Regions from separate parts of the Micromonospora sp. NPDC002389 genome, predicted to be linked through region 3. Evidence: riboswitches for the same ligand, from Rfam matches in the RefSeq annotation. Region 3 holds a riboswitch; each other region holds the start of a gene.

Region 1 (9,718 bases), on a different contig from region 3:
CAGAACGGTCGGGCCCGGCCCGGGGTGGACCCGGCCGTGGCCGGGTCCACCCTGGTGTCCGTACGGGTCATCGTTCGCCTTACTTCGCCAGCAGCGGCTGGATCTTGCCGCAGACCCCGTCCAGGACGGCCTTCACGTCCGCGTCGGCCTTCCACAGCGGGTCCAGACCGGCCCGGACCTGCTGGCTGATCTCGGCCTGCCCGGCGTGACTGGGCTTGACCACGCCGTTGGTGATCCCGTCGATGACGACCTTCTGCAACTGCTCGGGCTTGAGCTTCGGGTTCGTCTTGGCCAGCGTGTCGGCGGTCAACTGGGACTGGCGCGGCGGCGGGAAGAACTGGGCGAGCTTGGCGGAGTTGGTGGGGTTGGTGAGGAAGGCGAGGAAGTCGGCGGCGGCCTCGGCGTTCGGGCTGCGTTTGAGCACCCCGATGCCGGCCTGCCCGACCACCGCGTACGGCCCCTTCGGCCCGGCGGGCAGGGGGACCAGGTCCCAGGCGAACCCGTCGTCCTCGAGCAGCGAGGCGCGGGAGATCTGGGTGATGGTCATGGCGGCGTCACCGGCGAAGAAGTCCGCGGTGGTACCCGGCCCGGGCAACGCCTTGTCGGTGAAGACGGCGCGGTGCAGCCGCGTCATCGCCTCGACCATCTCGGGTTCGGCGAAGCCGCAGGTCCCGCCGTCCTCGCTCCACGCCCGGGCGCCCCACCCGGTCCAGACGGTGGACAGGTTGTTCCAGTCCTTGTAGTCGAAGTCGCGGATCACCAGCCCGGCCTTGCCGGTCGCGGACTGGGTGGCGCCGGCTGCGGCGAAGGCGTTCTCCCAGGTCCACTGGTCGGCCTCGATCAACTCGGCCGGGGTCCGCTGGTCGGCCTGCTTCAGCAGGTCGGTGTTGACGAAGACGCCGAACGGCGAGGTGGAGAAGGGGTACGCGTACAGCTTGCCGTCGTCCTGCCAGAGCTTGAGTGTGGCCGGCAGGATGTCGTCGTACTGGTAGCCGTCGGTCTTGCCGAGGGTCTCGTCCAGCGGCAGCAGCGCGCCGGAGGCGACGAAGTCGGGTGCCGAGTTCTCGAACACCCAGGCCAGGTCGGGGGCGTTGCCACCGGCGATCTGGGTGGTCAGCGCCGTGGTGTACGTGTCGAACGGCAGCGGATCGAAGGTGATCTGCGTGACGTCGGGATTGTTCTGGCGGTACTCGTCGGCGATCTCGTTGAACAGGGCCAGATGCGCCTCGTTGGCCGACCAGACGGTGACCCGCAGGGTGGCCGGGCCGTTGTCCTGCGCCTCACCGCCGCCGCAGGCGGACATGGCGAGAACGCCGGTCAGCGCCGTGGCGACTACGCGTATTCCCTTTCCTGATCTCATCGTCTCTCCTCACCGGGGGGTCAGTAGCCCGCGATCTCCGGCCACCGGCGTTCGACGCCGGCGGCCGTGACGCGGTCGGTGAACTCGGCCAGCAGCCTGGGGGTGCCGCGGACCGCGCGCGGGGACTCGCCCCGCGCCAGACAGAAGTCGGCGAGCAGACCGGCGACCTCGCCGACATTCCACTCGACCGGGTGCAGCCGGTAGCTGCCGTTGGTGACGTGCGTGGTGCCGATGTTCTTGCCGGCCGGCAGCAGGTTCTCCATCCGCTGCGGGATCAGCGCGCCGAGTGGGATCTCGAACGGGCAGGACCCGACGTCGATGTAGTTGTCGCCGCCGGTCGACGGGTGCAGGTCGATGCGGTACATCCCGACGCCGATCGAGTCGGGGTACCGCACGGCGCCGTGCGCGCCGCGTACCGCGAGGGAGAGGTCCTGCTCCACCACGGTGTACTCGGCCCGGATCCGGCGCGACTCCCGGATGTAGGGCGCCTGGGCCAGACCGGCCGGGTTGCCGGTCACGTCGCCGCGCAGCCGCAGCCCGGGGAAGCCGGTACCGCCGTCGGGGCGCGGTGCCTCGGTCTGCAACCAGTAGAAGAGCGAGTACGACAACTCGCGTGCCTTGGCCAGATGCCACGACGCGTTGGGCACGTCGATGACCGGGCCCTCGAAGTAGTCGATCATCGGCCAGTTGACCAGGGTGATGTCGCTGGCGTACGCGCCGTCGACGAAGTTGCGCCGGGCGGCGATCCGGCGGAACGTCCACAGGTTGCCGTCACCGGGGTTGACGCGCTGGTCGGCGTTGACCAGCCACGGCTCGTCGTCCGGGTTCGGGGTGAAGCTGCGCTCCAGGATCTCCAGCGTGCGCGGGTTCGGCGAACGCCAGGACAGCAGCCGGTCACCCCAGAAGTCGGGCTTGTAGTCGCGCCAGAAGTCGTACCCGGCGGGCCGGTCGATGGTGTGGTCCCCGTCGACGTGGTCGATGGCGAAGCAGACCGACACGGCCTGCATGTTCATCGGCTGTGCCTCGGCCGGGGCGCTCGGCTCGCCGGTCTGCTCCCGCGACTCGAAGCCGGTGACGTACTCGGTGCCGGTCAGCGGCAGCAGTTCGCCGGTCTCGGTGGCGTCCAGCACGTACGGCGCGGTGACGTCGATCCGGTCCTCGCGGTCCCGGTGTGCCAGCGTGACGCCGGTGACCCGGTCCCCGTCGGTGTCCGCCGCCACCGGCCGGTACGGCTGGAGCACGGTCAACCGACCCGAGCCCCGGTACGGCGCGAGCATCTGCTCCAGCACGGCGACCGCCACCCGGGGCTCGTGGCAGAGCCGACTGACCCAGCCGGCACCCGGGTTGAGGTCGGTCCAGGAACGGGAGCGTTCGGTGAGCGGGTAGTGCCGTCGGTAGTAGTCGCGGATGCCGGTCCGCAGCGCCCGGTAACTGGCGGTGGCGCCGAACTGCTCGATCCAGGAGTGCTCGTCGGGCGGGACGGCCTGGCTGGTGAGCTGCCCACCGAGCCAGTCGAACTCCTCGGTCAGGATCACCGACCGCCCGGCCCGGGCTGCGGCGAGCGCGGCGGCGACCCCGCCCAGCCCGCCGCCGACGATGAGGACGTCCGCACGCATCTGTGCCACTTGCTTCCTTCCAGTCGCGCGGGCCGCCTATCGGCGGTCGACCGCCGGATCGGGGGCGCCGAGGGTGTCGCCCTCGACGAACTCGCAGGGGAGGAGCCGTTGCTGGACGCCGTCGGCGCTGCCGTCGATGACCCCGGTCAGCACCTCGACCGACTGCCGGCCCATCTCCTCGCGGGGGATGTGGAATCCGGTGAAGGCGGTGTCGGTGGGCACCGGCACCGTCGGGTCGCCGAGCGTCAGGATCGACAGGTCACCGGGTACGCGCAGCCCGCGTCGGCGGGCGGCCGACTCCAGCGCCACGGCGGTGGCGAAGTCCTCCACGAAGACGACGGTGCTGCCGTCGGCGACCAGGTCGTCCAGCACGGCCTCGGCGTCGTGCGTCGGGCCGGTCAGGCGGCGGGCCGCCTCCGCGTCCGGTGCGGCGGCGTCGAACCCGCGCCAGCGGTCGGCCGAGGACTCGGCGGTGGCGTCCACGCCCAGGTAGGCCAGTCGCCGGTGCCCGCGTGCCAGGGCCAGCTCGACGAGTTGGCGCACCGCCGCGGCGTAGTCGGTGCCGACGTAGGGGACCGGCCCTCCGGCGTCGTCCCGGCGGCCCACCGCGACGTACGGGTAGCCGTCGCGGTTGAGCCGGAGCAGCTCGGTCCCGTCGATCTCGCGGCCGAGCAGGATGCACCCGTCGGCCAGGCGCAACCGGTTGTCCCGGTGGAAGATCCGTCGCCGCCCGTCGACCACCGGTGCGCTGGTGAACAGCAGCAGGTCGCAGCCGACCCGTTCGGCGTACTCCTCGATGCCGAGCAGGAAGGGGTGGAAGAAGTCCCGGCTGCGGCTGGGGAACGCCGGCTCGTAGGTGAAGACGCCGATGATCCGGTTGAACCGGGAGGCGAGCCGGCGGGCGACCGGGTCGGCAGCGTACCCGGTCTCGGCGATCACCCGCAGCACCCGCTCCCGGGTCTCGGGGGCGATGCGTACCTCCGCGTCGGCGCGGTTGTTGAGCACCAGCGACACGGTCGCCTGGCTGACGCCGGCCATCCGTGCGATGTCACGTTGCGTGACGCGTCGGGGTGCAGGGGGCACGGGGGAGTCCTTCCACTGCCGCTAATGCGTATTAGCGTTCGGGCTGGGAAGGAGCTTCGCGGCTGAACCCGATCGATGTCAAGAGCCTAATGCGTATTAGCATCGACCGCTGACGCCGTGTAGCTCCCCGCTGTCCACGGAGAGCTACACGGAGCGTGACTGTTTGCTGCGTACGTGACCGGAGGCGGTCCCGGCCGGTCTCAGGCCCGGCCGGTGACCAGGTACTGCATCTGGTGCTCGTGGTTCGGTGCCACGCCGTACCGGCGGTCCAGCTCGTAGATCGACGTCAGCGGAACGGCCGTGACGTCCGCCAGGCCCGCCTCCTCCAGCACCGCCACGGTCTTGTCGATGGAGGTCGCGGTGGCCAGCGGCAGTTCGGCCTGCACCTGGCTGTCGTAGTGGCCGGTGAAGTTCTCCGAGGCGTTGTCGAGGCCGTTCGGGAACCAGGTGCTGTCGACCACTGCGACGATGCCACCGGGACGCAGCAGACGGATCCAGTTGGCCACGGCGGTCTGCGGCTCGCGCAGGGTCCACATCAGGTACCGGCTGGTGACGGCGTCGAAGCTGCCCGCCGGGAAGTCCGGCGCGACGGCGTCGCCGAGCTGGATGACCGGGCCGTCGGTGACGGCGGCGGCGTGCCGACGGGCCTCGGCGAGCATGCCCTCGGACAGGTCGGTGCCGGTGACGCGGTGCCCGAGGCCGGCCAGGACCATGGCCACCTGACCGGTGCCGGTGCCGACGTCGAGCACGTCCAGCGGCGCGGCCGGCAGGGCCTGCGACCAGATCTGCGACCAGGCCCGCTGGTCGTCGGCGAAGCGGTCGGGGCGCTGCTGGTACTCGTCGTAGGCGGGCGCGCGGCCGGTCCAGTAGGCGTTGATGCGTTCCTGCGTGGTCATGCCGCAGTCCTCTCGTCGATGCTCTGGTGGATCGGGTGGAACAGCAGATGGACGGCGCCGTCGAGGTCCAGGCGTCGGATGCCGATGCCGTAGACGGGTTCCAGGACGGCGGGGTCGAGGACCTCGTCGACGGTGCCGGTGGCGGCGACGCCGCCCGCGCCGAGCAGCACCAGGTCGTCGCAGTAGCGGGCGGCGAGGTTGAGGTCGTGCAGCACGACGACCGAGCAGGTGTCCAGCGTGCGGACCAGGTGCAGGATCTCGTGCTGGTAGCGGATGTCGAGATGGTTGGTGGGCTCGTCGAGCAGCAGGTGGGTGGCCTGCTGGGCGAGCGCGCGGGCGATCAGCACCCGTTGCCGCTCCCCGCCGGAGAGCTGGGCGAACGCCCGCCCGCTCAGGTGCGTGGCACCGACCCTGCTCAGGCAGTCGGCGGCGATCTCGTGGTCGGCCCGGCCGGCCCGCTGGAACGTCGACAGGTGCGGTCCCCGGCCGAGCAGCACCAGCTCCGCCACGGTCAGGGCGGTCTCCCCACCGGTCTCCTGCACGACCACGGCCAGCCGCCGCGCGGCCTCCCGGGCGGGCAGGGCGGACAGCGCGTCGCCGTCCACCACGACCTGTCCGCTGCGGCTGCGCAGCGCGCCGTAGAGCAACCGCAGCAGCGTGGTCTTGCCGCTGCCGTTGGGCCCGATCAGGCCGAGGACCCGTCCCGGTCGGGCCGTCACGCTGACCCCGTCGATGACCGGGTTCGCGCCGTAGCGCCAGGTGACGCCGGTCGCCTCGATCACGGCTGCTCCCGGAACCGCTGCACGATCCGCTCCAAGCCGTCGATCGACAGCGGCGTCGGCGGCTCGGTGAAGTTGAACAGCTGCGTCATGACCTGGCCGTTACGGACCGCGTTGAGCTGCTGCGCGCCCGGCAGTCCGGTGAGCCCCTGCTCGACGGCGCGGGGGTCGCCGTCGCCGTAGAGCAGGATCAGCACGTCCGGGTTGCGGCCGAGCAGTTCCTCGACGGTGACCTCGAAGACCCGATCCTTGACGTCGCCGAAGACGTTGCGGAAACCGGCGGCCTCCAACTGCGGGTGGGCCATGCTGCCGGTGCCGTACGCGTACGTGGTGCCGCCGCCGACGGTCGGGTAGAGCACCGCCGCGGTACGCCCGGACGAGTCGCCCGCCTCGGCCTGGACCTTCGTCATCCGCTCCTTGAGCGCGGTGACCGCAGTCGTCGCCTCGGACTGGCGGCCGAACACCCGGCCGTACGTCTCCATCTGCCGGTAGATGTCGTCGAAGCTCGGTACGGCGGTGCTGTCCGGGCACATCGCCGGCTCCTCCAGCAGCGGGATGTCCACCGCCTCCAGGGTGTCGCGGGAGAGGTTGTCGACCTCGCCGAGGACCAGGTCGGGCTCCTGGCTGATCACCACCTCCTTGGAGATCTGCAGGTGCCCGCTGGTGTCGGTCTTGTCGGTCAGCAGCGGGATCCGGTCCAGCCCGGCCTGGGTCTGGGCGTCGTAGTACTCCTTCGGGTACTGCCCGGCGCGGGCGGTGACCCGGTCCAGGACGCCGAGCGCGTGCAGGTACGGCACGGCGGCGCTCTTGAGCAGCACGACCCGCTCCGGAGCGGCGTCGAAGGTGACGTCCACGCCGCAGTTGGTCACGGTGACCGGGTAACCGGGACCGGCCTCGGCCGGCCCGTCGGCGCCGCCGCCGCACCCGGCGACGAGCAGCACGCACGCGGAGGCGGCGGCGGTGGCGAGGCGGGTTGCCTTCAACATCGGTTCTCCTTGACAGGTGGGCGTTCAGGCACCGGAGGCGTGCAGACGGCGGATCAGGACCAGCAGGAAGGGAGCGCCGAGCAGGGAGGTGATGATGCCGATCGGGATCTCCTGCGGGGCCAGCAGCACCCGGGCCAGCACGTCGGCCCAGACCAGCAGGATCGCCCCGAGCAGCGCGGCCACCGGCACCACGCGGACGTGCGGCGCGCCGACGATGCGCCGGGCCAGGTGTGGCACGACCAGGCCGACGAAGCCGATGCTGCCGGCGGCGGAGACCAGGATGCCGACGCTCAGCGAGACCAGCACCAGCAGCCGGAGCCGGAACCGGTCCGGCGAGACGCCCAGGGTGTGCGCGGTCTCGTCGCCGATGGCCAGCACGTCGAGTCGCCGCCCGACGACGGTCAGATAGCCGATGGTGCCGATCAGCACCACCGCGGCGATCAGCAGCAGGGCGTTCCAGCGGGCCAGGCCCAGCGACCCGAGGAGCCAGAACATCACCGACCGGGCGCCCTCGGCGGATCCGGAGGCGAAGATCAGGAAGCTGGTGGTGGCGTACAGCGCGTATCCGACGGCGACACCGGCCAGCAGCAGCCGGATGGAGGTGACCCGGCCGCCGCTGCGCGCGATCAGGAAGACCAGCAGCGACGCGCCGAGCGCGCCGACGAACGCGCTGGTGGAGAGCGCGTACTGGCCGAAGCCGGCACCGGCACCGAACAGGATCGCGGCGGCCGCGCCGCTGGAGGCGCCGGAGTTGATCCCGAGCAGGTACGGGTCGGCGAGCACGTTGCGGACCATGGCCTGCAACGCCACCCCGCAGACCGCCAGCCCGGCGCCGACCAGCATGCCGAGCAGGACCCGGGGCAGCCGGACCTGCCAGACGATCGCCTGCTGCGGCCCGGTCCAGGTGACCTCGCCCGGTACCCCGACGAGGTGGTGCCCGATGATCCGGGCCACCGTGAGCGGGGGGATGCCGATCGCCCCGGCGCCGACCGCGACCAGCCCGGTCAGGACCAGGCCGAGGGTCAGCGCGAGCAGCCAGAGGCCGGTCCGGCGACGCTGCGCCGCCATGCCGAGCACGTCCGTCCGGCTCGTCGGCAGGGTGGTGACGCTCACCGCACTCCCACGCAAAGTCGTTGTTCTTGCCAAGTCTTTGCAAAAACTAACACCATGATCATGCCAGCGGAAGCCGGATGAGTCGTTGTTCACCCGCCGCTCGACACGCCGTCGGGGTGCGGACATCACACCCGCGCGACGGTCGCCGCGCGTGATCCGGACGCTAGGATCCGTGACGGTACTGGTTCGCCCCGGCCGTCCGGTCGGAGCGTCGTAAGAGGGAACCCGGTGTGAATCCGGGACTGCCCCGCAGCGGTGAGTGGGAACGACCGCCGTCACACGCACTGGACACCTGTCCGGGAAGCGACGGCCAGTAGGGGACCGGCCCAGCCGGTCGCGCCCACGAGTCCGAAGACCTGCCCGTGCCGCGTGCGCAACCGCGCACGCCGCCGTCGGCCCCGCGGGAGGGCCAGGGCGAGGTCGGTCGTCGCACCGTGCCCTCCCCAGCCCTCCTCCGGAGCCGTACCGCCGGACCTCGAGGGAAGGGAACCCTGGCGACATGACCACTCCGTTCGGCACGAGCACCGTGCTCGGCTACCCGCGCATCGGCCCGCGCCGTGAACTCAAGACCGCGGTCGAGGGCTACTGGGCCGGCCGCATCGACGAGCCGACCCTGCGGGCCGCCGCCGCGCAGGTGCGTGAGCAGACCTGGCGTACGTTGCACGACGCCGGCCTGTCCGCCGTACCGTCCAACACGTTCTCGTTCTACGACCACGTGCTCGACGCGGCCGTCACGGTCGACGCCGTACCCGACCGGTTCCGCCGGCTCGGCCTCGGGGAGCTGGACACCTACTTCGCCATGGCGCGCGGCACCGCGCAGGAGCCGCCGCTGGAGATGACGAAGTGGTTCGACACCAACTACCACTACCTGGTGCCCGAGATCGGCCCGGACACCGTCTTCGCCGCCCGGGCCGACAAGCCGCTGACCGAGTACGGGCGGGCGCGGGCGCTCGGCATCACCACCCGCCCGGTCCTGGTCGGTCCGGCGACCCTGCTGCTGCTGTCCAAGCCCACGGCCGACGCGCCGGACGGGTTCCGCCCGTTCGACCGGCTGGAGGACCTGGTTGACGTCTACGCCGACCTGCTGGCCGCGCTCGCCGACGTCGGGGTGCCGTGGGTCCAGCTCGACGAACCGGCGTACGTCGGCGACCGGTCCGACGCCGAGATCCGCGCCCTCGGTGCCGCGTACGCCCGGCTCGGCGGGCTGACCCACCGGCCCCGCCTGTTCGTCGCCGCCTACTTCGGCGAACTGGGCGACGCGCTGCCCGCGCTGCTGGACACGCCGATCGAGGCGATCGGTCTGGACCTGGTCGCCGGGCCCGGTGACCTGGACCGGCTCGCCGGCCACGGCGCGCTGCCGGGCCGGACCGTGGTCGCCGGGCTGGTCGACGGTCGCAACGTGTGGCGGACCAACCTGCGGGCCGCCGCGGCCGTCGGCGCCACCCTCACCGGGCTCGCCGACACCGTCGCCGTGTCGACCTCCTGCTCGCTGCTGCACGTGCCGGTGGACCTGGCCGCCGAGACCGATCTCGACCCTCGGCTGCGGGAACGGTTGGCGTTCGCCCGGCAGAAGGTCGACGAGGTGGTCGCGCTCGGCCGGGTGCTGCGCGACGGGGTGGGCGAGCTGCCCGCCGCGCCCCCGCCGGTCCCGGCGCAGTGGCGCGACGACGCGGTCCGCGCCCGCCTGGAGGCGCTGCGGCCCGAGCACACCCGGCGCGGCCCGTACCCGCAGCGCGCCGACGCCCAACGCCGCCGCCTCGGGCTGCCCGCGCTGGCGACCACCACCATCGGGTCGTTCCCGCAGACCGAGGCGCTGCGCCGGGCCCGGGCCGCGCACCGGGCCGGTCGCCTCGACGCGGCCGGTTACGCCGAGCGGATGCGGGCC
Region 2 (9,718 bases), on a different contig from region 3:
CAGTGATCCGGCGGGGATGGTCGGGCTCATCGACCCGGTCTTGAACAGGATGAGCGAGATGTCGAAGAAGAACGCCAGCGGGACGAGGACGACGCACACCGTCCCGCCGACGGCGAGCAGGGTCAGCACCAGGTCGCCGACCCGCGCGAGGAGTCCGCGCCGCTGACGCGCTCGTCCCACCATCCGAGGTGTCCTTTACGTAGACGTGGCAGTGAATTCCCAGGTGACCGCACCGGTGGTGCCCTGGTAGGAGTTGCTGGCACCGGACTGGACGCGGACCTCGAAGCAGAACCGCAACTGCGGTGTCGCGCCGGCCGGCGCCGTGATGGCCGACGACACCGGCGACCCGGGGACCGAGGTGACACCCAGGTAGCTGGGCCCGACGATCCATGTCGGGGTACCGGTGAAGGCGGCGGCGGCACAGGTGGTGCTGGTGGTGGCGGTCCGCACCGCGCGGTACTCCAGGGCCGGCAGCAGGGCACCGCCGTTGTTGGACGAACTGGTCAGTGCGACGCTGCCGCCGACGTTCGTCGTGGCCGTCGTCCGGATGTCGAGATAGGCGTAGAACGAGACCGAGGGGGACATCGCCGTCGCGTTGAACGCCAGCGTCGCGGCGTTCGCCGCCGGGGTGTGGCTGGCCCAGGTACTGGAGGCGGTCTGCGACTCGGTGCCGAAGACACTGGCCGCGAACGACCCGGTGCCGTACTCGCCGTCCGTCCACGCGGCGAGCGTGGAGGTCGTGCCCAGGCCGAGAACCAGGGCACCGGCGAGTACGGCACGGGTCCGGCGGAGCCGTGGTGTCCCGGCCGGCGTTCGACGGTTGACCACGGCCACCACCTATACGGATTCGGCGAGAAGCTGCCAGGTCTCCGTGACCGACGTGCCCTGCACCAGACCGGCATCCGCCGTGACGACGAAGCAGAGGAACACCGGAGCACCGGGTGTCGTGGGCGGAGTGCCCTGGGTCAGGTTGAACGACACCGCGCCGGTCACCGAGTCGAGTGCGGTGCCCTCGGGCACGATCCAGGTCGGAGTCGTGGGTGTCGGGCTGCAGTCGCCGAAGGTCGGGACGGTCGCGATGCCGTAGGTGAGGCCGGCGAAGGTGGGCGGCGCGGGGGTGGCCGACGCCACCGTGACGGTCGCGTCGTACGTCGTGGCCGCGGTCAGGCGCACCGCGAACGGGGCTGCGACCACGTCGTCCGGGCTCATGTTGTCGAAGCCGGTGCTGAACGCCAACGACGCCGCCGTGCCGGCTGTCGGGTGCTCGGCGTAGGTGGTGCCGTCCGTGCTGCCTTCCATGCTGAAGCTACCGGCGGTGAACGTGCCCGAGGCGTACTCGGAGTCGTTCCAGGCGGCGAGGGTGATCGTCGCGCCGAGGCCGAGCGCGATCCCGCCGGCCAGGATCGCCTTGAGCTTGCGACGGTTTCCTCGACTGCTCGACTCGCCCGTCGTCATCCCTGTCGGTCCAGTCAACTTGTCCTCCTCGTGCATCCCCGTTGGCGTGCTGTCACGCAGGGACACGATAGAACTCCAATGCGGACAAGCCGGGCATAAAACCCAAAACTTCACGGAGGTGTATCGACCAGTGTCAAGTGAATCGAATTCGACTCGCGATGCCGCTAGCATCGCCGGATGGCAACACGGCTCGTACAGATCAACATGAAGGCCCGGGACGACTCCGCGTTGGGCGCTTTCTGGGCGGAGGCGCTCGGTTGGGGGATCTCCAGCGAGGAGCCCGGCGTCACCAACCTCGAACCCGAGGGCGTCGCCTATCCCGACCCGATCGCCGTCTTCGTCGACCTCGTCGTCTCCGCCGAACCCAAGACGGCGAAGAACCGCGTGCACCTCGACCTCGCCACCACCTCGGCGGACCACCACGCCGCGACGGTCGCGCGCCTGAAGGATCTCGGCGCCACCCTCGCGGACGTGGGCCAGGGTGACGTCCCGTGGACGGTGCTGGCCGACCCGGAGGGCAACGAGTTCTGCGTCCTGGACCCCCGCCCGCCGCACCGGGACATCGGACCGGTCGCCGCCGTCGTGGTCGACTGCGCGGACCCGCGCGCCATGGCCGACTTCTGGAGCACCGCCACGGACTGGCGTCTGCACGAGGTGACCGACCGTGCGGCGGTGCTGCGCTCCGCTGCGGACGTGGGTCCGTACCTGCAGTTCCTGCGTACGCCCGACGTGAAGACCGGGTGGAACCGGGTCCACCTCGACGTCCGCCCGTACCCCGGTGACGACCCGCAGGCCGAGGCGGCCAGGCTGCGGGCTCTCGGTGCCACCACCGTGGACGTGGGCCGCGACGATCTGCCGTGGACGGTCCTGGCCGACCCGGAGGGCAACGAGTTCTGCCTCCTCGCCCCCGGCTGACGCACCCTCGCGCCGTCGGGGTCAGTGGCCCGAAGGCTCCCAGCGGTCCCGGTGCACCGCTGCCCGCCAGGGACGGCGCTGCCGCCAGCCGTGTCGCTCCAGGTCCGGCACCTGCTCCAGGTGGGTGACCGGACCCAGGCACAGCCAGGCCACCGGGCGGACACCCGCCGGGATCCGCAACAGCTCCTGCACGAACGGCTCCCGGTAGAACGACACCCAGCCCACGCCGAGCCGCTCGGCCGTGGCCGCCAGCCACAGGTTCTGGATGGCCAGGCACACCGAGTACAGGCCGGCGTCGGCGATGGCGTGCCGACCCAGCACCGCCGGGGATCCCCGGTCCGGGTCGTACGTCACCACGACCGACAGGGTCGACTCCAGCACCCCGTCGATCTTGATCCGGCAGAACCGGCGCGCCTCCTCCCCGTTCAGGGTCGCGGCGAAGACGTCCCGCTCCTGCTGCACGTGGCGGTGGAACTCCGCCCGCAGCGCGGGATCGCTGACCAGGATGAAGTCCCACGGCTGCGACAGACCGACGCTGGGCGCGGCGTGCGCGGCGGCCAGCACCCGATCGAGGACCTCGGCCGGGATCGGCGCGCCGGTGAACTGACCGCGTACGTCCCGACGGGCGTGGATGACCTCGTACACTTCGTTGATCATGGGCAGGCTCCCGCTGCGCTCCAGGCCCTGGCCACGGCGCAGGGCAACCAGGCGCGAGGCCGGTCTTCGGACTTCCGGATCGTCACCTCACCGCCCGCCTTCCCAGCCCGTGCGGGCCAGTGGCTGCGCGTGACGCGCGTGGGCGGCAGCTCCCCGGTCACCGCGGCGGGCCCGTGCCGGATTCTCACCGGCTTCCCGATTCTCCCCACCACGGGTGGGGCACCTCGCAACAGTTCGTGCCGCCGAGCACCCTACCGGACACCGTCGTCCGTCGGCGTTGCCGGAAGATCGAGTCACTAGTCTCGCTGTCGTGACCTCCGAGACCACACCCCTGCGGCAGCTCACCCTGGAACAGCTCCGAAAGCGGACGAGCGAGAAGTGGCGCGCCTACCCGAGCGACGTGCTGCCGATGTTCGTGGCGGAGATGGACGCGCCGCTGGCCGGGCCGGTCGTCGACGCGATCACCGAGGCCGTCCGGCGCGGCGACACGGGCTACCCCGCCGGCACCGACTACGCCGAGGCGCTGGCCGCCTTCGCCCGCGACCGGTGGGACTTCGACGGCATCGCGGTACAACGCACCACGATGGTCCCGGACGTGATGAGCGGCATCGTCGAGGTCCTCGACGTGATCTGTGGCCCGACCGACGCCGTCGTGGTCAACTGCCCGGTCTACGCGCCGTTCTACCAGGTCGTGGGGCGCACCGGTCGACCCATCGAGGAGGCCCCGCTCGGCGAGGACGGTCGGCTCGACATGGCGGTCCTGGACGAGGCGTTCCGGCGCGCGGCACGTCGTGGCTCCCGGCCCGCGTACCTGCTGTGCAGCCCGCACAACCCGACCGGCACGGTGCACACCGCCGACGAACTCGCCGAGGTCGCCGCGCTGGCGGGCCGGCATGGTGTCCGCGTCGTGGTCGACGAGATCCATGCGCCGCTGGTGCTGCCGGGGGCGAGATTCACGCCGTACCTGAGCGTGCCGGGCGCCGAGAACGGCTTCTCGGTCATCTCCGCCTCCAAGGCGTGGAACCTCGCCGGTCTCAAGGCCGCCGTCGCCGTCGCCGGACCCACGGCAGTCGACGATCTCGCCCGCATCCCCGCCTGGGTCAACGAGAGCCCCAGCCACGTCGGTGTGCTGGCCCACGTCGCCGCCCTGCGGGACGGCGTCGGATGGCTCGACGCCCTCCTGGCCGATCTCGACGAGAACCGTCGCCTGTTCACCCGGCTGCTGGCCGACCACCTCCCGGCGGTGCGGTACCGGCCCGGCGAGGGCACCTATCTGGCCTGGCTCGACTGCCGCGCCCTCGGCCTCGGCGACGACCCCGCCGCGACCTTCCTCGATCGCGGACGGGTGGCGCTCAGTCCCGGCCCGGTCTTCGGCACCGGCGGCGCGGGACACGCGCGGTTCAACCTCGGCACCACCCCGGAGCTGGTCACCGAAGGAGTGCGACGAATGGCCGAGGCGCTCAGCTGACGCCGGTGGCACTGCCGGCCCGGCCTGACGATGCTCCGGGTTGCTACCGTGGTGAACATGTATGCACCCGAGGATCGCACCGCGAAGGCGATCATTCGGGATACCGCTCTGGAGCTCTTCGGCGAGCAGTGGCCGACGGCGGCGTCGCTCAAGCAGGTGGCGGAGCGCGCGGGAGTCTCGCAGTCGCTCATCATCAAGCACTACGGGTCGCGGGAGGGCCTGGTCGCCGCCGTCGACGCGCACGTGCTGGGCGTGCTGGGTAACGCGCTGGAGGCGCTCGCCGAGACGGCCGGTTCCGGTCCGCCCGACGGTTTCCTCGCGTCGGCCGACGCGCTGTCCTCTCCGGCGGCCACCCGGTATCTCGCGCACCTGCTCGTCGGCACCACGTCGCGCTCGGTCGAGGCGTACCGGATGTTGCAGGGGTTCGCCGACTCGCTGATGAACCGGATGGCCGACGCGGGCGCGGTCGCCCGGGACGTGGACCGGGCACAGCTCGCGGTCGTGCTGCTCGCCCATGAGCTGTCCATCATCCTGCTGCGCGACCGCATCACCGACGTGCTCGGCACCGATCCGATGGGTCGCGACGGCCTCCGACGCTGGTGGGACACCATCGACCGGCTGTACTCCGGCACCGCGATCCAGGACCCCGTTCCGGCCGACGGCTGAGTGCGCCTCCTGGGCCGAGTCGTTTCGGCTGAGGCCCTCGGAGCGGCCCCTGAGTCGACTGGTGCACAAATGTTCACTATGATGATCGGAAGTTCACCAAGTGTCTCCGAGCGAACGGCGGCCATGACCACGACCACGGAAGGGGGCGTCATGACCGGGACCGGATCGACCCAGACGCGCGCCGATGAGGTTGCCGTGTCCGAGCGCGCCTTGGCCCGCACCGGGACCCTCGTCCTCGCCGGCTTCGCGCTGCTCTGGGCGGTCTCCGGCCTACACGTCGCGCCCGCCGCCGCGCGCATCCCGCTGCTCGTCGCCGCGACCGTGCTCACCGCCATCGTCCTCGCCCTGGGGTTGACGCGGCCTCGACCGCAGGTCACCCGCCGCCTGGCGGCGTCCTGGATGCGCCGGTTCAACCAGGTCGGCGCCGTGCAGGGACTGCTGATCGGCGGCGTCTGCCTGGTCGCCATACCGACCGGACACCCGAGGCTCATCCCCACCCTCGTCCTTGCCATCGTCGCGGCGCACTTCGTGCCGCTCGTCGCGATCCTCCGGCAACGCGAGTACCTGGGCACAGCGCTCGCGCTCGCCCTGGTGGCCGTCGGGTCCCTCGTCTCGTACGTCCTGGGAATGCCGGAACTCGCAGCGGCCGTCGCCTCGCTCGGCGCGGCCGTGGTGCTCTGGGTGACCGCGCTGGTGGTCACCCGGCCGGTGATGGCGAGCAGCACCTCGCCGGAAACGGTGAGTCGGGTGTGACGGGGAGTCAGTCCTCCCCGACGACCTCGACGTCCTTCCAGAACGCGACCCGGTCCCGGACCATCTCCGCCTCCGGCAGCGGCTCCGGGTAGAACCAGACCGCGTCCACGCTGCTCTTCCCGTCGTGCTCCAGCGTGTAGTACGACGCGGTGCCCTTCCACGGGCAGAACGTGTGCGTGTCGGAATTGCGCAGTAGGTCGTCGCGGAGCGCCGTACGGGGGAAGTAGTGGTTCCCCTCGACCACGACGGTGTCCGTGCTCTCGGCGACGACCAGGTCGTTCCAGATCGCTCTCGGCATGTCCCCAGACTATGCCGATCCGACCGCCGGTCCACCCCTCGTCATCGCGGCACCTCGTGCAGCGTCACGGCGTCGAGCCGACCATCGCCGACCTCGGCGGTGAGGTACGTCGCGTACGGCTGACGCCGCCGGTCGGTCGGCGAACCGGGATTGAGCAGCCGCAGGCCACCGGGCGCCTCGCTGTCCCAGGGGATGTGGGAGTGCCAACCGCACGCGGCCAGCGTAACGTCGTCCACAGGCGGTGACCGGCCGGAGCGGCTAGGCGAAGCGGTCGGCCAGTCGCGTCAGCTTGGCGAGGTACTCCGGCCACGGATAGTCGGTCGGGATGTTGGTGTTGTCCTGCCGTAGGCCGATCGCCGTGTCGAGCTGCTCGCGCATGATGTCGGCGTGACCGGCATGACGCGTGAGGTCCCAGGTCACGTGGATGATGACCCGCTGCAACGTCACCGCCTGCCGCTCCGGCCGCCACCACGACACCCGTCCGGGCGCGTCGAGCGGCAGCTCGGTGATGGTCTGATCCGCGAAGGCCGCGACGCGGCGATACAGGTCGATCAGGCCATCCTTCGTCTCGTCCTCACGCGCGTACCAGTCCGCCTGCGGGTCCTCGTCGAAAGTCGACTCGGAGACCAGTTCCTCGGGGGTCGGGAACGCGCGACCGAAGGTGGGCCCGAAGTAGCCGGCTTCGGTGTTCAGGGCATGCTTGACGATCCCCAGCAGATTGTTGCCGGTCGGCGTACGGGGGAGTCGGGCTTCGCGCTCGCTGAGTCCGTCGAGCTTCCAGATGAGGTCTTCGCGCGTCATCCGCAGGTAGTGCAGCAGCGCCGCTTTCGCGTCGTCTTCGTCAGCCATACCGGCCAGTCTTCCTCGTCCGGGCCCCACCGTACGGGCCGCCACCGCGCGGCCGGCGAGTACGGACGTCACGTCTGTTCGAACCGGCGGCGGGAGGCCAGGACCTCGTCCAGATGACGGCGGCTCCACCGGCAGAATCCGTTGATCGTCTGATGGAGTTCCAGGCCGGCGGCGGTGAGCCGGTATTCGGTGCGGGGCGGCACGGTCGGGTGGAGCGTCCGGTCGACCACTCCGTTCCGTTCCAACTGCCGCAGCGTCGCGGTGAGCAGCCGATGGCTGATCCCGGCGATGGTCCGGCGCAGTTCGCCGAAGCGACGCGTGTCGGCACCGATGGCCTCGATGACCGGCAGGGCCCATTTGGTGCCGACCACGTCGAACACCTCGCGAGCCACCAGGTGCACCTGGTCCACCTGCGCCGCCGCCGGCGTGCCGGGCTCGTCCACGTGCCGCTGCTCCTTCACCCGCACCGGTTACCGAAAGGTGCGTACTTACCCATCCGTGATGCTGGCCCTACGGTCTTGTCGACGACCTCAACGTACAGGAGTGGATATGACCGTCTTGAAGACGTACGCCCGGCTGTGGGTGGACGACCTCGACGCCTCGCTGCCGTCGCTGCGGACCCTGGTCGGCGCGGAACCGGATCTGCGATTCGCCTTCGACGCGATCGAGTTGGCCGCGCTCGGCGACTTCCTGGTGATCGCCGGCCCATCGGAGGAACGCGCCCGCTACGCGCATGCCTCGGCCACCGTCGTCGTCGACGATCTGGACGCCGTCGTGGCCGCGCTGACCGCCGAGGGCGGGTTGGTCACCACGCCGGAGGCGACCAGCCCGACCGGCCGCTACCTGTACGCCCGGCATGCCGGTGGGGCCGAGGTCGAGTACGTCGAGTGGGTGCCGGAACTGGTCGACCGGATCATCACCGCCCCACCTGCCCAAGCTGGTTGAGGCCGACCGCCCGTTCGTCAGGGCGTCAGCGGGAGAGAGGCTGCCGGGGGACCTGCCCCGAAGGTGGTGGGTCGATCGTCGCCGCCACCTGTCCTGCGGACTGCGCGAGCCTGCGGTGCTCACTGGGGCTCACCCCGTGGACCCGTTTGAAGGCCGTGCTGAAGCCGAAGGCGTCGGAGTATCCGAGTCGACGCGCCATGGCGGCGACCGTCGCGGTGGTGTCGGTCAGCATGTCGGCGGCGAGGGTCATCCGCCAGTCGGTCAGGTAGGTCAGCGGCGGCTCGCCCATCAGCTCGGTGAATCGTTTGGCCAGCGTGGTGCGGGACACCCCGGCCCGGGCCGCCAGGGAGGCGAGCGTCCACGGCTCACCCGGGGCGTCGTGCATGGCGCGGAGCACCGGGCCCACCGTGTCGTCGCCCAGCGCCCGATACCAGCGGGGAGCCTCGGCGCCCGGCTGGTCGAACCAGTCCCGGATCGTGCAGACCAGCAGCCAGTCCAGCAGACGGTCCAGCACGACCTGCCGACCCGGGCGGCACCCGCCGAGCTGGAAGTCCAGGTAGTCACGTAGCGACGAACAGTCGTGGTCGTCCGGTACGACCAGCACCGGCGGGAGCACTCCGAGCAGCCGCTGCGGGGCCTGACCCCGGACGTGGTACGCCCCGGCCAGGAGCAGCATCTGCTCGGCCGTGCCCGGGACCGGTGGCCGGGAGTCCGACGACTGGCGGCAGTCGACGTCGCGCAGCTCGTCGGGCCGGAAGGTCGACCGGGGCTCGGCGGAGAGGACGAAGGGGCGTGGCCCCCGCACGACGACTGCCTCGCCGACCCGCACCCGAGTCGGCTCGTCGCGTTCCGGATGGACGATCCACGCCTCGCCGCGCAGCGGTACGCAGAGCGTCAGGGGTGCGCCGTCGGTGAACCGCAGCGCCCACGACGGCGTGAGTACCGATCTGCCGAAGGCGGCACCCTCGGCGCGTACGTCCCGCAGCAGAGTGTCGAACGGGTCCATCGCCTCACCATAGGGGTGCGGACGATCGCGTATGCCGGGCGTACGACGAGCCATGTCCTGCCGCTGGCCGGGCGGGTTGACTCGTGGTCATGACGAAAGAAGCGAACGAGATCCTCGTCATCGGGGGGACCGGGAAGACCGGACGTCGGCTGGTGCGCGCGCTGCGGGCGTCGGGCGAGCGGGTACGGGCGGCTTCCCGTTCGGGCGAGGTGCGTTTCGACTGGACGGAGCCGGCCACCTGGGAGCCGGCGGTGGCGGGAGCCTCGGCTGTCTACCTGACGGCCCCGGCGGACCCGGCAGTGGCCGACGCCTTCGTGTCGTCGGCGGTCAAGTCGGGCGTCGGCCGATTCGTGGCGCTCTCCGGACGCGGGATCGACAAGATCGACCGCGACTTCTCGCCGAGCATGCTCGGCGCGGAACAGGCGGTACGCGACTCCGGCGTGGAGTGGACGATCATCCGCCCGAACAACTTCCACCAGAATTTCGACGAGGACCTGTGGCGCCAACCGCTGGTCGACGGTCGCCTCGCCCTGCCGATGGGCGCCACGCCGGAACCCTTCATCGACGCCCAGGACATCGCCGACGTGGCGGCGGCCCTGCTGACCGAGGAGTGCCACCACGGACAGGTGTACGAGCTGTCCGGTCGACTGGCACTCACCTTCGCCGAGGCGGTGGCGACGATCGCCGAGGCGTCCGGCCGATCGAT
Region 3 (9,718 bases):
GTCGTGCAGCAGCACTCCGGCTCCGGCCCGGACCAGGTGGTCGGCGAGGCGGGCCGGCGGGTGGGCCGCGTCCAGCGGCACCCAGGCGGCACCGGCCCGCAGGATGCCGACCACTCCGACCACGGTCTGCGGACCGGGAGCGGTGAGCAGGCCGACCCGGTCACCGGGGCGTACCCCGTGCCGGGCGAGCAGCGCGGCCACCCGGTCGGCGTCGCGGTCCAGCGTCCGGTAGGTCACGGTCCGCTCGCCGGTCGTCACCGCCACCGCGTCCGGGGTACGCCGGCACACTGCCCGGATCCGAGCGGTCACGTCGTCGCCGTCGACCGCCTGCCGCTCGGCCTGGTCACCGTCGACCGGCTGCCGTTCGGCCTGGTCGCCGTCGACCGGCTGCCGTTCGGCCTGGTCGGCGTGGGCGGACCGCTGCCCGGACGGACCGGCGTCGGAGCGGTGCGCCACGGCCCGGTCGGCCTCGGCGGACCGCTGCCCGACGGGGGCGGCGTCCACGGCGGTCGCCGCTCGCTCCACGGTGGACCGTGGCGGCCGACCGGTGGCGATCGCGACGAGGTCGTCCCGGTGTTCGGCGGCGAGCCGGGCCACGGTCGCCGGGGTGAACAGGCGGCGCGGGAAGTTCCAGGACAGGCCGAGGCCGTCGCCGGACTCCCAGCAGAGCAGGCTCAACCGGGTGGCGGCGGAGCCGGAACCGGCCGCCGTGGGCCTCACTGCGACCGGACAGTCCGGGTCGAGGGTGACCGGGAACCGGGCGAAACTGAACCCGGCCGGGCTGACGGTACGCGGCCCCGCGCCCGGCCGGTCGAGCAGTCGGGCCAGGTCGAGGCTGGTCACCGAGCCGTGTCGCTGCGCCGTCGACCAGGCCACCCGGAGCCGGTCGGCGAGCTGTCCGACCGGCTCGTCGGAGTCCACGTCGAGGACCAGGGGCAGGGCGTCGGCGAACGGCCCGACGATCCGGTCGATGTCGGCCAGCCGGGCGTCCCGACCGGCCCGCGCCACCGTCACCGGCACGCGTCGCCGGCCGCCCCAGCGGGCCAGGCAGCGCAGGTACCCGGCCAGCAGCAGGTGGAACAGCGACACGCCGGCCTCGGCGGCCCGGTCCCGTAACGCCGCCACCAGCTCCGGCTCCAGTTCACTCTGCGTGGTCAGCAGGGGCGGGCCGGGGCGCGCGTCCGGGTCGCCGTCGAACGGCAGCCGCAGCGTCGTGCCGTCGGCCAGCAGGTCCCGCCAGTACGCCAGGTCCTCCGGCGCGGGCCCGGCCACCTGGCGCGCGTACGTGTCGAACCCGGGAGTCGGCGGTCGGGCCACCGGCGTACGGCCGTGGGCCAGGGCGGTGTAGTCGGCCCACAGTTCCTCGCTGAGCAGGTTCAGGCTGAACCCGTCCCCGGCGGCGTGGTGCAGCACCAGCATCAGGTGGGCCCGGTCGGGTGCCTCCCGGACCAGGACCGCTCGCAGTGGCGGCTGCCGGGTCAGGTCGACCGGGGTGTTGCACAGCCGCTCCCGTACCTCGGCGAGCGGCTCGGTGAGCGACCGCACCGCGTACCAGTCCGGGGTCGGAGCCGGGTGGGCCGGCACGGGCGGGACCACCTGGCGAGGCGTACCCGGACCGGGCGTGAACCGCACCCGCAGCATCGGGTGGCGCAACTCCAGGCGGGCCAGCGCCTGCCCGAGCAGCCCGGCGTCCAGGGGACCGGTGACGGTCTGCTGGACGAAGGCGAAGCTGGCCACGGTGGGGTGGAGCCGTTCGTTGACGTGGAAGGCCCGCTGCACGGCGGTCAGCGGGAACGGCTCGCCCTCGACCGGCGTGCGCGCCACGTCCAGCGGGGCGCGCGCCACGGACGGGATCGGCTCGGCGGCGCGTACCCCGGTGAGGTGGGCGGCCAGGTCGGCGACGGTGGTGTACTCGAAGAACAGCGTGACCGGCAGCTCCCGGCCGATCTCCTCCTCCAGCCGCTTGACCAGGTCCACCGCGGCCAGCGAGTCCAGGCCGAGAGCGAGGAACGAGGTGTCGTCGGCGATCTCGTCGGGCTGCCGGTGCAGCGGTTCGGCGAGCAGCCGCCGCAGCAGCCGGGCCACCTCGTCCCGACCCGGCCCACCGTGCACACCGTCCGGTCCGCGCGGCAGGTCGACAGCGCCGGTGTCGACAGTGCCGGTGTCGACAGTGGCGGGCTCGACAGCGACGGTAGCGACGGCGGCCCCGGCCGGGACGGTGACCGTCGGGACGCTGACCGTCGGGACGCTGACCGTCGGGACGCTGACCGTCGGGGCGGTCGCCGGATTCTCCGGCCGGGCCGCGACGACGACGTGTGCGGCGTCGACACGACGGGCGAGCGCCAGGGCACGCAGCGCGTCGTCGACCGGCATCGCCCCGGCGGCGGCGCCGACACCACCGCTGCGGGCGGCCATGCCGGCGTCGCTGATCGCGGCGAAGCCGACCGCCTGGACGGGACGGCCGGCGGCCCGGTGCGCGGTGGCGAACGCGTCGAGGAACCGGTTCGCGGCGGCGTAGTCGCCGATCGCGCCGGCCAGACCGGGTAGCACCGCGCTGACCGACGAGAACCCGACCAGCACGGTCCGATCGTGACCGTGTCGCCGCAGCGCCTCGGCGAGCAGGTGGGTGCCGCGTACCTTCGGGCCCAGCACGGCGAGCACGTCCTGGACGGACTTGGCGCGCAGGGTGCCGACCCGGACGATGCCGCCGGCGTGGAACACGGTGTCCACCCGGGGCGCGGCGGCGAGCAGGGCGTCCACGTCGGCGGCCACGGTCACGTCACACCGGTGGTAGGTCGCCGTCGCGCCCAGCGCGGTCAGTTCGGCCAGCAGGGCGGCCGGTGCGTGGTCCGACCGACCCGCCAGCAGTAACGTCGGCTGCTCCCGGCGGGCCAGCGATCGGGCCAACTCCGCGCCCACCCCACCAGCCCCACCGATGATCAGGTGTACGGCGCCCGCCGCGACGGGCCCGGCCGGTCCGTCGGCCCGGTCTGCGGTCGACACCGGGTCGAGCACTCCCTCTCCGCCCGCCGACACCGGGTCGAGGAACCGGCCCAGTCGGCGTCCGCCGCGCCAGGCCACCCCGGTCGGCGTGCGTGGGTCGGGCGTGCGTTGGTCGGTCGGCGTGCCGGTGGCTGGCGGGTCCGTGGCGAGGGCGAACATCTCGTGGCGGACGGCGGCGACCCGTGCTGCCGTACCGTCCGAGGAGGACAGGTCCACGGTGTGCACGAGCAGGCCGGGACGCTCGTCGGCGAGCGCGGTGGCCAGTCCGGCCAGCACCGCCTGCACCGGGCGGCCCCGTTCCGCCGCCGCGCCGGTGACGTGCACGTCCTCGGTGACCACCAGCAGCCGGCCCGGCCGGTCGACCCCCTCGTCGATCAGGGCGCGGACGGTGCGTACCTGCTCGGTGACGGCGGCGTCGAGCGCGGCCACGTCCGGCGTGTCCACCGCCGCCCCGGCCAGCAGCACGGCGATGTCGCCGTCCGCACCGGCCGCCGGGTCGGTGTGGACCTCGATCCCGTCGGCGGTGAGCGCGGCGGCCAGGTCGTCGACGAACGGACCCCCCACCCCCGGGCCGCGCAGCCACACCCGCCGGGCCGGTACGCCGACCGCCGCCGGAACCTCCCGCCAGGCCACGACGTGCAGCGGCACGGCGTGCGCCGCCCCCGGTGGCGGAAAGGCGCGACGCTCGAACGGGTAGGTCGGCACCGGCACCCGCTGCCGCCCGCCGTACACGGCGGGCCGGTCGAGCGGACCACCCCGGGCCCAGAGCCGCCCGGCCGTGGCCAGCAACGACGCAGCACCGCTGGGCACCGCACCGGTCGGCCCGCACTGCACCGCGATCATTCGGACCAGAGCCCGGGTGGGTTCTTCGTCGCCCTGGCCGCCGCTGTGGTGCGTCGCCTCCGCTGCGCCGATCCCGGCCGCCGTCAGGTCGGCGACGCCCAGCTCGACCACGGTGTCGTACCCGTCGTCGAGCAACCGCCGCCACGCCGTGCGCAGCTCCGCTCTGCTCGCCGTGTCGGTGGCCCACCGGACCGGGTCCGGCGGATCCCACCGCCCGGCCGCCGGGCTGAACACCGGCACGCCCCGCAGCGCCGCGAGGGCGTACCCGTCGTCGTCCCGGTCGGCGTGACCGTCCTGGACATGGGCCGGGTCGGCGAGCGCGACGGCACGCCGGACCGCGTCGGCGACGCCCAGCGTGCCCCCGGCCGCGGATGCCGCCAGCTCACCGACCCCGTGTCCGAGCAGCGCGTCGGGCCGCACCCCCCAGGCGGCGAGCTGTCCGGCCAGGGCCAGGGCCACCACCACGCGCACCGGGGCGGTGACCCGCCGGTCCGACCGGTCCGGCTCGTCGTCCAGGCACCAGGACAGCAACGGCCGCCCCGCCACCGGACCGGCGGCGGCGCAGGCCCCGGTCAGCAGGGCCCGGAAGACCGGGAGCCGGTCGTGCAGGTCGCGGACCGCCGGCAGGGCCGGCGGGGAACCGTCGCCCGGGAAGACGAAGACGATCCGTGGCCGGCGGCGGACCGGCTCGTCCCGGTACGCGGTCGCGGCAGCCGCCAACCGGTCGGCCAGCCCGGTGTCGTCGGCGACGAGCGCCAACCGGTACGGCGCGTCGTCGCGGGCCGTCCCCGCGCTGGCGACCACGTCGGCCACGTCCAGGTCGCCCCGGTCGCGCAGGTGTCCGGCGAGGTCGTGGGCACTACGCCGCAGCGCGGACGCCGACCGCGCGGTGAGCGTCACCAGGTGCGCGCCGGTGCCGGCCGGCGGCGGTACGGGCTCGCGGGGCGGTGCCTCGCGCAGCACGGCGTGTGCGTTGGTGCCGCCGAAGCCGAACGCGTTCACGCCGGCGACCAGCGGTCCGGGTGCGGTCCACGGGCGTGCCTCGGTGACCACCGTGAAGCCGGCGGCGTCCAGGTCGTACCGGGTGGACGGTCGGACGTGGTGCAGCGACGGCGGCAACTGCCGGTGCCGCAGGGCCAGCACCACCTTCAGCAGCGCCGGCATGCCGGCGGAGTTGAGCAGGTGTCCCAGGTTGGTCTTGACCGACCCCAACCAGCGGGGCGTGCCGTCGGGGCGGCGCGGGAACGCGGCGGCCAGCGACCGCGCCTCCACCGGGTCACCGAGGCCGGTGCCGGTGCCGTGCGCCTCGACGTACGAGACGGCGGCCGGGTCGAGCCCGGCGTCCGCGTACGCGCGTGCGATGACCTCCCACTGCCGCTGCGGATTCGGGGCGAGCAGGCTCAGCGACCGCCCGTCGTTACCGACGGCGGTGCCGGCGACCAGGGCCAGCACCCGGTCCCCGGCGGCGTACGCGTCGTCGGGGCGGCACAGGACGAGCGCCGCGCCGCCCTCGCCGGGCACGAAGCCGTCGGCGTCGGCGTCGAAGGCGCGACACCGCCCGGTCGGCGACAGCGCCTCGGCGGCGTCCAGCAGCCGGTAGGCGGTCTCGGTGAGATTGAGGTTCACCCCGCCGACCACCGCGATGTCGCACTCGCCGGTGGCCAGGCTGCGCGCGGCCAGGTGCAGCGCGACCAGCGCCGAGGAACAGGCCGTGTCCACCACGATCGCCGGACCGGCCAGGTCCAGCGCCTGCGACAGCCGGGCCGCCACGAGGTTGCGCAGGTTGCCGACCAGCGCCGCCGGTGCGGTGACCGGACCGGCGGCGGCCAGCAGCTCCGGGAAGGCGCTCTCGCCGACGGCGGCGAAGACCCCGACGCGACGGCCCTGCCGACGCGGCCCGGCGTACCCGGCGCGTTCGAGCGCCTCGTACCCGATCTCCAGGAACAGTCGGGCGTGCGGGTCGGTGAGCCGGGCCTCCTCGTCGGAGAGCCCGAAGAAGTCCGCGTCGAGCTGCATCGGATCGTCCAGGAAGGACCCCCAGCGGGGCCGACCGTCCTGCGGCGTCCACCGGTGCTCCGGGACCGGCCGCACCGCGTCGACGCCGTCGACGAGGCCGCGCCAGAACTCGTCGGGGGCGTCGGCACCCGGGAAGCGGCAGGCCATCCCGATGACCGCGAGCGGCGTCGCGCCGGAACGGGTGTCCGGCCGCTCCGGGGCGCGGCTCTCCGGCGGTGCCGGTCGGGTCGTGGGCGGCCCGGCCAGGATGCGGTCGGTCAACGTGGCGACGGTGGGGCAGTCCCGCAGGTCCGCCGGATCGAACGTGGTGCCGAGGGCGTCCTCCAGCCCGGCCAGCACCTCCATCGCCTTGAGCGACGAACCGCCGATGGCAAGGAAACGGTCGTCCGCCGCGATGGTGTCGGCGGGCCGGTCCAGCACCCGCGCCCAGACCGCCCGGACGACCTGCTCGACCCGTCGCCGGGACACCGGCCCCGAGCCGTCCGACGGTGGCCCGGCCACCGGGTGCGTCTCCTCCGAGGTGGCCGGTTGCGTGAAGCCGGACGAGTGCGGGTGTGGGCGCTCGGTCGCCGCCGGGTGCCAGCGGCGTTCCCGGTCGGCGAAGTCGCCGGCCAGGTAGCGTTCGCGCATCCGTCGCCGCCGCAGCTTTCCGCTGGTGGTCCGGGCGAATGCGCCGGGCGGCAGCGGCAGCACCCGTACGTCGTCGTGCCCGGCCGCCTCGGCGACCCGGGCCCGCGTGGTGTCGAGCACCACGGTCGCCCCGGCCGGCGGTCGCGCCCAGGCCACGAACACCACGATCCGCTCGCCGCCGGTGTCCGGGTCGGTGCAGCCGACCACCGCCGTCACCGTGGCAGGCAGCCCGACGGTCGCGGCGGCCACCGCCTCCAGGTCGGGGGCGTGGAACGTCCGACCGTTGACGAAGATGACGTCCTTCGCGCGGCCGGTCACGCAGAGCCGACCGGCGCGCTGGAAACCCAGGTCACCGGTGTGCAGCCAGCCGTCCAGGAAGGTCTCCCGGCTGGCCTGCGGATCCCGGTGGTAGCCGCGCGCCACGTTCGGGCCGCGTACCTCGATCAGGCCCACCCGGTCCTCGGGCAGTGGCCGGTGCCGCGCGTCGACGACGCGGACCTCGCAGCCGGGCACCGGGTGCCCCAGGTCCATCAGCTCCACGGCGTGCGGGCCCGGCCCGGTGGTCACCGCGCGGCCCCGGCTCAGCGCGGCCCGGTCCAGCACCAGCGGCTCGGCGACCTCTCCGGGCGGCGGGAAGGTCACCGCGAGGGTCGCCTCCGCCAGGCCGTACACCGGTCGCAGGGCGGACGGGGCGAGCCCGGCCGGGCGGACGTGCGCCAGGAAGGCCCGCCACACGGTGGGGGAGATGGGCTCCGCGCCCACCACCACGCACCGGACCCGGCTCAGGTCCAGCGTGGCGAGGAGGTCCGCCGGGACCCGGCGGACGGCCAGGGCCAGCGCGAAGTTCGCCGCCGAGAGCAGGGTCGCGCGGTGCCGGTGGGCGGCGGTGAACCACAGCGCCGGGCGCTTGGCGAACGCCATCGGGGGTACGCGGACCTGTGTGCACCCGATCGCGAGCGGGGTCAGGTGGGTGCCGATCAACCCCATGTCGTGGAAGTACGGCATCCAGGTGACCAGGACGTCGTCCGGCCCGGCGCCACTGGCCAGCCGGGACTGCTCCACATTGGCCAGCACGTTGGCGTGGGTCAACTCCACCCCGCGCGGCGTGCCGGTGCTGCCGGAGGAGAACTGGAGGAACGCCACGTCGGTGGGGTCGGCCGCGAACAACTCCTCCGGTGGGGTGCCGGTCCGCAGGTCGGCCAGCCGCAGCACCGGGCCGTCGAGCCCGTCGGCGATCGCGTCGGTGGCGTCGTCCACCACGGTCACCGCGTCGGTGAGCAGCTCGCGGACGGCCCGTACCCGGGTCGGCTCGGGTGGCAGCGGCACCGGGACCAGCCCGGCGGCGAGCGCCCCCCAGAACAGCGGCTGGAAGTCGTCCCCGGCGTCGGCGACCAGGATCACCGGAGTGCCCGGTGCCACTCCGGCGGCCCGGTAGCCGCCCGCCACCCGCAGCGCCTCGTCCCGCAACTGTCGGACGGTGACGGTGCGTTCGGTGCCGTCCTCGCGCACGTGCACGATCACCTGGTCGGGGGCCCGATCCGCGGCGTGGACGAGGATGTCGAGCAGTGCCCGTCGGTCGCCGGGTCCGGCCGCTGTCTGCACGCGACGATGCTAGTGGGCATGATCGAGTACCCGGCCGGCGGTCGGCGGGACGCCCGGCATCTGGCACGCGACACGCCCGGCACAGCATCTGGTGTTGCCATCTCCGCACCGCACCCATATATGGTGTGCCCCGTAGCTGGTTCGGCCGCCGCTCCACGGCGGTCGAGGCAAGAGGGAACCCGGTGGGAATCCGGGACTGCCCCGCAGCGGTGAGTGGGAACGACCGCCGTCATCACGCACTGGACCCGCCAGGTCTGGGAAGCGACGGCCAGTAGGCGCGAGCACCAGGCCCACGAGTCCGAAGACCTGCCAGCGCGCCGCACGCGACGTGTGCGGCGGTCGACGGCCGCGTGGGACGGCCGACGCCACGAGCTGGTCAGTCACGGCAGCAGTGCCGTCGGTGACCGGCGGCGTCCTCCCGCGCGGACCCGACGATCTCGGGGACAGGCGTGAGGAGGGGGAACATGACGGTGACCCAGGAGCAGGCGGGGCCGGAGCAACGCCGGCACGTCATGCAGGTCCGTAAGCGGAACGGCGACACCGAGCCGGTGGACGTCAACAAGATCGTCAAGGCGGTGGAGCGGTGGGTCGCCGACCTGGACGAGATCGACCCGCTGCGGGTGGCCACCAAGACCATCAGCGGGCTCTACGACGGCGCGACCACGGCCGAGATGGACAAGCTGTCCATCCAGACCGCGGCCGAACTGATCGGTGAGGAGCCGCAGTACTCGAAGCTGGCGGCCCGACTGCTGGCCGCGTACGTGGACAAGGAGGTCCGCGGGCAGCAGGTGGCCAGCTTCAGCCAGTCCATCCGGTACGCCCACGGTCTGGGCCTGATCGGCGACGACACCGCCGCGTTCGTGGCCCGCAACGCGCGCAAACTGGACGACGCCGTCGACCCGGCGGGGGACCTGCGCTTCGAGTACTTCGGGCTGCGTACGGTCGCCGACCGGTACCTGCTGCGGCACCCGCAGACCCGGCTCGTGGTGGAGACGCCGCAGTACTGGCTGTTGCGGGTCGCCTGCGGCCTGTCGCAGACGCCCGGCGAGGCGATCGGCTTCTACCGACTGATGTCCAGCCTGGCCTACCTGCCCAGCTCGCCGACGCTGTTCAACTCCGGCACCCGGCACACCCAGATGTCCTCGTGCTTCCTGGTCGACTCGCCGCGCGACGAACTCGACTCCATCTACGAGCGCTACCACCAGGTCGCGAAGCTGTCCAAGTTCTCCGGCGGCATCGGCATCTCCTGGTCCCGGGTACGCGGTCGGGGCGCCCTGATCCGGGGCACCAACGGCAGGTCGAACGGCATCGTGCCGTTCCTCAAGACGCTGGACGCCGGAGTGGCCGCGGTCAACCAGGGCGGCCGTCGCAAGGGCGCGGCCTGCGTCTATCTCGAACCGTGGCACCCGGACGTGGAGGAGTTCCTCGAACTGCGGGACAACACCGGCGAGGAGTCCCGGCGGACGCACAACCTGAACCTCGCCAACTGGATCCCGGACGAGTTCATGCGGCGGGTCGAGGCGGACGGCGACTGGTCGCTGGTCGACCCGTCGGACGCCCCCGAGCTGCCCGACCTGTTCGGTGAGGCGTTCGACGAGGCGTACCGGGCGGCGGAGAAGAAGGC

What was found. A riboswitch is a leader RNA that binds a small molecule or an ion and turns the genes downstream of it on or off. The one in region 3 is predicted to bind cobalamin.
Region 1: another riboswitch for cobalamin. It lies ahead of metE (5-methyltetrahydropteroyltriglutamate--homocysteine S-methyltransferase); the one in region 3 lies ahead of ABT008_RS16020 (ribonucleoside-diphosphate reductase subunit alpha).
Region 2: another riboswitch for cobalamin. It lies ahead of bluB (5,6-dimethylbenzimidazole synthase); the one in region 3 lies ahead of ABT008_RS16020 (ribonucleoside-diphosphate reductase subunit alpha).

What each region holds. Positions count from the first base shown of each region.
Region 1 is NZ_JBEOWP010000008.1:23,516-33,233, forward strand. Features, by position in the region: gene ABT008_RS16800 (carbohydrate ABC transporter permease) at 1-71, opposite strand, end outside; gene ABT008_RS16805 (ABC transporter substrate-binding protein) at 80-1,360, opposite strand; gene ABT008_RS16810 (FAD-dependent oxidoreductase) at 1,381-2,976, opposite strand; gene ABT008_RS16815 (LacI family DNA-binding transcriptional regulator) at 3,013-4,059, opposite strand; gene ABT008_RS16820 (class I SAM-dependent methyltransferase) at 4,260-4,955, opposite strand; gene ABT008_RS16825 (ABC transporter ATP-binding protein) at 4,952-5,737, opposite strand; gene ABT008_RS16830 (ABC transporter substrate-binding protein) at 5,734-6,720, opposite strand; gene ABT008_RS16835 (FecCD family ABC transporter permease) at 6,745-7,833, opposite strand; cobalamin riboswitch at 7,999-8,211, shown strand; gene metE (5-methyltetrahydropteroyltriglutamate--homocysteine S-methyltransferase) at 8,333-9,718, shown strand, end outside.
Region 2 is NZ_JBEOWP010000019.1:5,689-15,406, reverse strand. Features, by position in the region: gene ABT008_RS26855 (signal peptidase I) at 1-183, opposite strand, end outside; gene ABT008_RS26850 (SipW-dependent-type signal peptide-containing protein) at 196-828, opposite strand; gene ABT008_RS26845 (SipW-dependent-type signal peptide-containing protein) at 838-1,473, opposite strand; gene ABT008_RS26840 (VOC family protein) at 1,633-2,370, shown strand; gene bluB (5,6-dimethylbenzimidazole synthase) at 2,392-3,027, opposite strand; cobalamin riboswitch at 3,068-3,269, opposite strand; gene ABT008_RS26830 (MalY/PatB family protein) at 3,338-4,495, shown strand; gene ABT008_RS26825 (TetR/AcrR family transcriptional regulator) at 4,553-5,161, shown strand; gene ABT008_RS26820 (hypothetical protein) at 5,357-5,914, shown strand; gene ABT008_RS26815 (DUF427 domain-containing protein) at 5,922-6,212, opposite strand; partial or broken gene ABT008_RS26810 (YfcE family phosphodiesterase) at 6,254-6,415, opposite strand; gene ABT008_RS26805 (DinB family protein) at 6,471-7,061, opposite strand; gene ABT008_RS26800 (winged helix-turn-helix transcriptional regulator) at 7,130-7,522, opposite strand; gene ABT008_RS26795 (hypothetical protein) at 7,611-8,006, shown strand; gene ABT008_RS26790 (AraC family transcriptional regulator) at 8,032-9,012, opposite strand; gene ABT008_RS26785 (NAD(P)H-binding protein) at 9,102-9,718, shown strand, end outside.
Region 3 is NZ_JBEOWP010000007.1:236,931-246,648, reverse strand. Features, by position in the region: gene ABT008_RS16025 (non-ribosomal peptide synthetase/type I polyketide synthase) at 1-8,094, opposite strand, end outside; cobalamin riboswitch at 8,215-8,422, shown strand; gene ABT008_RS16020 (ribonucleoside-diphosphate reductase subunit alpha) at 8,559-9,718, shown strand, end outside.